Regions from separate parts of the Streptomyces sp. NPDC002537 genome, predicted to be linked through region 1. Evidence: riboswitches for the same ligand, from Rfam matches in the RefSeq annotation. Region 1 holds a riboswitch; the other holds the start of a gene.
The links. Region 1 has a riboswitch for cobalamin ahead of ACWD4A_RS31515 (HoxN/HupN/NixA family nickel/cobalt transporter). Riboswitches for the same ligand answer to the same signal wherever they lie in the genome.

Region 2: another riboswitch for cobalamin. It lies ahead of ACWD4A_RS10670 (ribonucleoside-diphosphate reductase subunit alpha); the one in region 1 lies ahead of ACWD4A_RS31515 (HoxN/HupN/NixA family nickel/cobalt transporter).

What each region holds. Positions count from the first base shown of each region.
Region 1 is NZ_JBSFWT010000107.1:16,090-19,962, reverse strand. Features, by position in the region: gene ACWD4A_RS31520 (NAD-dependent epimerase/dehydratase family protein) at 1-778, opposite strand, end outside; gene ACWD4A_RS31515 (HoxN/HupN/NixA family nickel/cobalt transporter) at 851-1,984, opposite strand; cobalamin riboswitch at 2,017-2,238, opposite strand; gene ACWD4A_RS31510 (APC family permease) at 2,406-3,873, shown strand, end outside.
Region 2 is NZ_JBSFWT010000017.1:15,390-19,262, forward strand. Features, by position in the region: gene mctP (monocarboxylate uptake permease MctP) at 1-464, shown strand, start outside; adenosylcobalamin-variant (AdoCbl-variant) riboswitch at 1,044-1,142, shown strand; gene ACWD4A_RS10670 (ribonucleoside-diphosphate reductase subunit alpha) at 1,313-3,691, shown strand; gene ACWD4A_RS10675 (ribonucleotide-diphosphate reductase subunit beta) at 3,799-3,873, shown strand, end outside.

The sequences.
Region 1 (3,873 bases):
GGGCGTTCGCGGCGGCCACGTCCCGTACGTGGACGAAGTCCCGGCGCTGGCCGCCGTCCTCGAAGACCCGGGGGGCCTCGCCGCGGGCGAGCGCGGAGCGGAAGAAGGACGCGACGCCCGCGTACGGGGTGTCGCGGGGCATCCCCGGCCCGTAGACGTTGTGGTAGCGCAGCGAGACGGCCGTGCCGTCCGTGGCGCGGGCCCAGGCGGCGGCGAGGTGTTCCTGGGCGAGCTTGGTGGCCGCGTAGACGTTGCGCGGGTCGGTGGGCGCGGCCTCGTCGACGAGGCCGGGCGCCAGTTCGCGGACGCAGACCGGGCAGCGTGGTTCGAAGCGCCCGGCGTCGAGGTCCGCGGCGGTCCGGGGGCCGGGGCGCACCGGGCCGTGCGCGGGGCACGCGTAGTGGCCCTCGCCGTAGACGACCATGGACCCGGCGAGCACGAGGCGGCGGACGCCCGCGGCGGCCATCTCCGCGAGGAGGACGGCCGTGCCGAGGTCGTTGCAGCCGACGTAGGCGGGGGCGTCGGCGAAGTCCTTGCCGAGGCCGACCATCGCGGCCTGGTGGCAGACCGCGTCGACGCCCCGCAGGGCCCGTGCCACGGCCGCGCGGTCGCGGACGTCGGCCTCGGTCCACTCGACGCCGGGGGGCCGGGGCGGTGCTTCGGGGTGGGCCGCGGGCAGCAGCGCGTCGAGGACGACGGGCTGGTGCCCACGGGCGGTGAGTGCGGTGACGACGTGCGAGCCGATGAAGCCCGCGCCTCCGGTGACGAGTACGCGCATGGCTCCGACGTTAGGGGCGCGGGCGGTGCCGCGCCCCCCGACGGGCCGTCCCGTCACCGGTCCGTAAGGACCTCAGCCCTCGGTCGTGGCGGACGGCGCGCGTGCCGCCCAGCGCTGTTCGACCCTGCCGAAGCGCCAGTAGGCGAGGGCCGCGCCCCAGACCACGACGAACAGGCCGACGATGACGAACCCGACGTTGTCGAGGTCGAGGCCGGAGATCCAGCCGGTGACCGCGTCGTTCATGCCGAGCTTCTCGTGCAGCACGGTGACGAGTTCGATGGTGCCGATGAGGAAGGCGACGGCGATCGACAGCCCGGTGATGGTGAGGTTGTAGTAGACCTTGCGGACGGGGTTGGAGAACGCCCACTGGTAGGCGAAGTTCATGAACGTGCCGTCGAGGGTGTCGAACAGGCTCATGCCGGCGGCGAACAGCAGCGGCAGGCAGAGGATCGCGTACCAGGGCAGCCCGGCGGCCGCGCCGCTGCCCGCCATCACCATCAGGGTGACCTCGGTGGCGGTGTCGAAGCCGATCCCGAAGAGGAAGCCCAGCGGGTACATCTGGCCGGGGCGGGTGATGGAGCGGGTGAGCCGGCCGAGGATGCGGTTCATGAAGCCCCGCGAGTCCAGCTGCGCCTCCAGCTCCGCCTCGTCGTAGCGGCCCTCGCGCATCGCGCGGAAGATGCGCATGATGCCCGCGAGGGCGACGAGGTTGAGGGCGGCGATGAGGTAGAGGAAGCCGCCGGAGACGGTGGTGCCCACGACCCCGAGGGTCTGGTGGGTGGTGGAGCCCTCGTCCATGATCTTCCCGGCGATCCGGGTGCCGCCGGCGACCAGCAGCGTCATGACGACCACCACGCTGGAGTGCCCGAGCGCGAACCAGAAGCCGACCGAGACCGGGCGTTTGCCGTCGGCCATCAGCTTGCGGGTGGTGTTGTCGATGGCGGCGATGTGGTCGGCGTCGAAGGCGTGCCGCATGCCGAGGGTGTAGGCGGTCACGCCGAGCCCCACGCCGTAGGCCTTGGAGCCGACGGTGTAGTGGTCGGGGACGACGAGCAGGTAGAGCACGCCGAACGCGACGACGTGCAGGGCGGCGATGACGGCCAGCAGGCCGGCCGTGCGGACGGTGTCCTGGCGGCGCCAGCGGAAGGAGGACGGTGTGCCGACGGACGTGTCGGCGGGCCCGGGTATGTCGGTGGGCAGAGTCATTTGCGGGTCACGCTCCAGCACCTCGTGGAATGTTCTCGTGAGATGCCGTGGCCGGTCTCCTGGCTTACGGGTTCGCTCGCGCCCGTCCCCGCCTTCCCGGCAGCCGGCTGCGGCCAGTGGCTCCGCGCTCCCGTGGGGGGTGGCGCGCGAAATGGGACGGTAACTCCCCGATCACAGTGGCGAGGGCCGCTCCGGCCTGGGACCACAGGGGTCCTTCACCGGTCTTCCCGAACACCACGGCCGGGCCACTTTAGCGCTCCGACCGGCACCTGTGGCGAGGAAGTGGCGGTTTACACAGCTGCGCGAAAGGTCCGGCAGGGGCGCGTGGACAACCCGGCACCGGTGCTGGACGCACCCCGCGGACCGGTGCTACCAGTGCAGTTGACGGGGTACCCCGTCCGGCACGAGAGAGGGCACCGCCATGGCAGACACCGGGCAAGAGCCGGAGCATCGGGTCGGATTCGTACGCCGGATCGGGCTGTTCCAGGCCACCGCGATCAACATGAGCCAGATGTGCGGCATCGGACCGTTCGTCACCATCCCCTTGATGGTGACGGCGTTCGGCGGGCCACAGGCGGTCATCGGATTCGTCGCGGGCGCGCTGCTCGCCCTCGCGGACGGGCTGATCTGGGCGGAGCTGGGGGCCTCGCTGCCGGGGGCGGGCGGCAGCTATGTGTATCTGCGGCAGGCGTTCCAGTACCGCAGCGGCAAGCTGATGCCGTTCCTCTTCGTGTGGACGGCGATGCTGTTCATCCCGCTCGGCATGTCGACCGGGATCGTCGGCTTCGTGCAGTACCTCGGCTATCTGTGGCCGGAGATGGGGCGGACGACGGGGGACCTCGTCGGTCTCGCGGTCATCCTGCTGATCGTGGTGGCCCTGTGGCGGCGGGTCGAGAACATCGCGAGACTCACCGTGGTGCTGTGGGCCGTGATGATCGCCTCGGTCGTCCTCGTCATCCTCGCCGCCTTCACCCACTTCAGCCCCGACCGGGCCTTCACCTACCCGTCCCACGCCTTCGAGCTGACCACCAATCATTTCTGGGTGGGCTTCGCGGCGGGCCTGACGATCGGCATCTACGACTATCTCGGCTACAACACCGCCGCCTACATGGGCGCCGAGATCAAGAGCCCCGGCCGCACCATGCCGCGCGCCATCATCTACTCCATCCTCGGCATCATGGTGATCTATCTGCTGCTCCAGATCGGCACCCTCGGGGTCGTCCCCTGGCGCCAGATGCTCGACGAGAACGCGACGGCCCACTCGTCCGTCGCCTCCGCGGTGCTGGAGGCGGCCTGGGGCAAGGGGGCGGCGCGGACCGTCACGGTGCTGATCCTCGTCACCGCCGTCGCCTCCGTCCTCACCGGCCTCCTCGGCGGCTCCCGCGTGCCCTACGACGCCGCCCGCGACAAGGTCTTCTTCCGCTCCTTCGGCAGCCTGCACCCGCGCCACCACTTCCCTGTGCTCGGCCTGGCGTCGATGGGCGCCATCACCGCCGTCGGCTTCCTGATCGGCCGTCATACGGACCTGACGACCCTGATCCAGCTGCTGACCACCGTCATGGTGATCGTGCAGGCACTGGCGCAGGTGGTCGCCGTGACGGTGCTGCGCCGCCGGCAGCCAGGGCTGCGGCGCCCGTACCGGATGTGGCTCTACCCGCTGCCGAGCCTGGTCGCGCTCGTGGGCTGGCTGGTGATCTACGGCTACGCGGACCGCAACTCGCCCGGCAGGCACCCCATCGAATGGTCGCTCGCCTGGGTCGGCGCGGGCTGTGTGGCCTTCGTGCTCTGGGCGCGCCACGAGCAGGTGTGGCCGTTCGGGCCGCGGGAGGTCTCCGAGGAGTACCTGACCGCGCCGGACCCCGACACCGGAACCGGACCCGAGGGCCCGG
Region 2 (3,873 bases), on a different contig from region 1:
CGAAGGTCTCCAAGCTGGCCTCGCTGCTGGTGAAGGTCGGCGCGCTGGTCTTCGTCCTCACCATGGACAAGACGGTCGCGATCAATTTCCAGCTGCTCGGCGGCATCTGGATCCTGCAGACCGTTCCGGCGCTCGTCGGCGGGCTCTTCACCCGCTGGTTCCACCGGTGGGCGCTGCTGGCCGGCTGGGCGGTGGGCATGGCGTACGGGACATGGCGGTCGTATGACACGCCGAGTGCCACGCAGGATCATTTCGGGAATACCAACCTGATCCCCTTTATCGGGGAGAAGGGGTATATCGGGCTTACCGCCTTTGTTCTCAATGTGGTCGTGGCTGTGGTGCTGACGTTCGCCTTCAAGGCGTTCCGGGTGCCGGACGGTGTCGACGAGACGTCGGCCTCGGACTACACGGCGGATGCCGGCGATGCCGGCGTTCGGGGCGATCTGCCTACGGCGGGGCATTAGCCCCGGGGCCGGGCCCCGGGCCGGGCCCGGACCCGGTGCCGCTTCCGTCCGGCGGCCCGGCGGCCCGCCGTCGCGCGCTGCGCCGAAGCGCCGTTCGGCCGCGGCGCGGGTCGGCGACTGCGGGTCGTCTGCGGTTGCTCGCGCCCACGCGGCGGAGCCGCATATCGATACAGCCCCGCGCCCCTTACGGGGCGCCCCGGCACCGTCGACAGCCCGGCGGCCGCGGCCCGTCAGCGGTTGCTCGCGCCCACGCGGCGGAGCCGCATATCGACGCAGCCCCGCGCCCCTTGCGGGGCGCCCCGGCGCTGTCGGCACCCGTCCTCCCGACGGGGCGCCCCGGCACCGTCGCCCCCGAAGCCACCCTCCGGGGCCCCCGCAGCCCCTCCCGCGGGCCGTCGGGCACCGAGGGTCTCCCAGGGCCGCCACGCCCCCGACAGGGGCGCGGCGGCCCTTCGCCGCGCCCTCGCCATCCCCCGTACCCCCAGGCCCCGTTAGCACATTTCGACTCGCTCGATTACCGCGCGACACAACATGTGGTGGTGCATGCGACGGCCAGCACTAGATGTATGCTCGTCCTCGCTGTCGTCGCAGGGGAATCCGGTGGAAATCCGGAACTGTCCCGCAACGGTGCATGTATGCCGTAATGACGCATGCAGGAGTCCGAGTACCTGCCGACAGCACGCCCACCGCTGAGCCGTCCCGGCCCCGCACGGGCGTTTTGTATTCGTCCGGGCCTCGCGGGTTGGGTCGATGGACGCTACGAGCATGCCCTGGTGCTGTCAGGCATGCCCGTACGCGCCCGTCGCGCGCCACCCGCCCGGCCCTCTGCCGAGCGAGGGAGAGCCTCAGTGACCATCGCGCCCGCCGATCCGGTCTCAACGTCCGCGGAAGCGACCGGCGGCCCCGGGACCGCGCTGCTGCGCACCCTGACCGACCTCACCGCCGATCTGCCCGCCACCGACCCCGGGAAGGTCGCCGCCGCCGCGCTGCGCGGCCGCAGCGCGGGTTCGGACGAGGCCGAACTGCGGTCCCTGGCCACCGAGGCCGCCGCCGGTCTCATCGCCGAGGAGCCCGAGTACTCCAAGCTCGCGGCCCGGCTGCTCACCCTCGCCATCGCCGAGGAGGCCGCCGGACAGGGCGCCACCTCCTTCGCCGCCTCCGTCGCGACGGGCCACCGCGAGGGCCTGATCGCCGACGACACCGCGGCCTTCGTGCGGACCCACGCCGAGCGGCTGGACGCGCTCGTCGACACGGCCCTCCTCGACGGCGCCGACGACCGCTTCGGCTACTTCGGCCTGCGCACCCTGCACAGCCGCTACCTGCTGCGCCACCCGATCACCCGGCAGGTCATCGAGACCCCGCAGCACTTCCTGCTGCGCGTGGCCTGCGGCCTCGCCGAGGACCACTCGGAGCGCGCCCTGGCGGAGGTCGCCGAGCTCTACGGGCTGACGAGCACCCTCTCGTACCTGCCCTCCTCCCCCACACTGTTCAACTCCGGCACCCGCCACCCGCAGATGTCGTCCTGCTACCTGCTGGACTCGCCGCTGGACGAGCTGGACTCGATCTACGACCGCTACCACCAGGTGGCGCGCCTGTCGAAGCACGCGGGCGGCATCGGCCTCTCCTACTCCCGCATCCGCTCGCGCGGCTCGCTGATCCGCGGCACCAACGGGCACTCCAACGGCATCGTGCCGTTCCTGCGCACGCTCGACGCCTCCGTCGCGGCCGTCAACCAGGGCGGCCGGCGCAAGGGCGCGGCCTGTGTCTACCTGGAGACCTGGCACGCGGACATCGAGGAGTTCCTGGAGCTCCGCGACAACACCGGTGAGGAGGCCCGCCGCACGCACAACCTCAACACCGCGCACTGGATCCCGGACGAGTTCATGCGCCGCGTCGAGGCGGACGCCGACTGGTCGCTGTTCTCCCCGGCCGACACGCCCGACCTGGTCGACCTGTACGGCGACGAGTTCGACGCCGCGTACCGCCGCTACGAGGCCGAGGGCAAGGCCGTCAAGCAGATCCCGGCGCGCGTGCTGTACTCCCGGATGATGCGCACCCTCGCGCAGACCGGCAACGGCTGGATGACCTTCAAGGACGCGTCCAACCGCACCGCGAACCAGACCGCCGAGCCCGGCAAGGTCGTCCACTCCTCGAACCTCTGCACCGAGATCCTCGAGGTCACCGACGACGGCGAGACGGCCGTCTGCAACCTCGGCTCGGTCAACCTGGCCCAGCACCTGGGCGCCGACGGCGAGATGGACTGGGAGAAGCTCGACCGTACGGTCCGTACGGCCGTGACCTTCCTCGACCGTGTCGTGGACATCAACTTCTACCCGACCGAGCAGGCCGGGAACTCCAACAGCCGCTGGCGTCCGGTCGGCCTGGGCCTGATGGGTCTCCAGGACGTCTTCTTCCGGCTCCGCCTGCCCTTCGACTCCCCCGAGGCGAAGGAGCTGTCCACCCGGATCTCCGAGCGGATCATGCTCGCGGCGTACGAGGCGTCCGCCGACCTCGCCGAGCGGCACGGCCCGCACCCGGCCTGGTCCGCGACCCGCACCGCGCGCGGCGTGCTGCACCCCGACCACTACCCCAACGCCGAGCAGGCGTGGGCGGACCGCTGGGCCGCGCTGCGCGCCCGCATCGCCGAGGTCGGCATGCGCAACTCGCTGCTGCTGGCCATCGCGCCGACGGCCACCATCGCGTCCATCGCGGGCGTCTACGAGTGCATCGAGCCGCAGGTGTCCAACCTGTTCAAGCGCGAGACCCTCAGCGGTGAGTTCCTCCAGGTCAACACCTACCTGGTGGAGGACCTCAAGCAGCTCGGCGTGTGGGACCGCACCACGCGGGACGCGATGACCGACGCCAACGGCTCGATCCAGGACATGCAGTGGATCCCCAAGGAGGTCCGCGACCTCTACCGCACCGCCTGGGAGATCCCGCAGCGCGCCCTGATCGACATGGCCGCGGCCCGTACGCCGTACCTGGACCAGAGCCAGTCGCTGAACCTCTTCATGGCCTCGCCCACCATCGGCAAGCTCAGCTCGATGTACGCGTACGCCTGGAAGCAGGGCATCAAGACGACGTACTACCTGCGTTCGCGCCCGGCCACCCGCATCGCGCGCTCCGCCGGTGCCGCCGCCACCGTCCCCGTGCAGCAGGCCGTGCCCGACGCCGACGCCGTCGCCTGCTCCCTTGAGAACCCCGAGTCCTGCGAGGCCTGCCAGTAATGCCCGCCCGCCGCCCGACCACCACCCCTGAAGGACAGCACTCCGTGCCGGAAGCTTCAATTCAGAAGAACCTGCTGGACCCGGGTTTCGAGCTCACGCTGCGCCCGATGCGGTACCCGGACTTCTACGACCGCTACCGCGACGCGATCAAGAACACGTGGACCGTCGAGGAGGTCGACCTC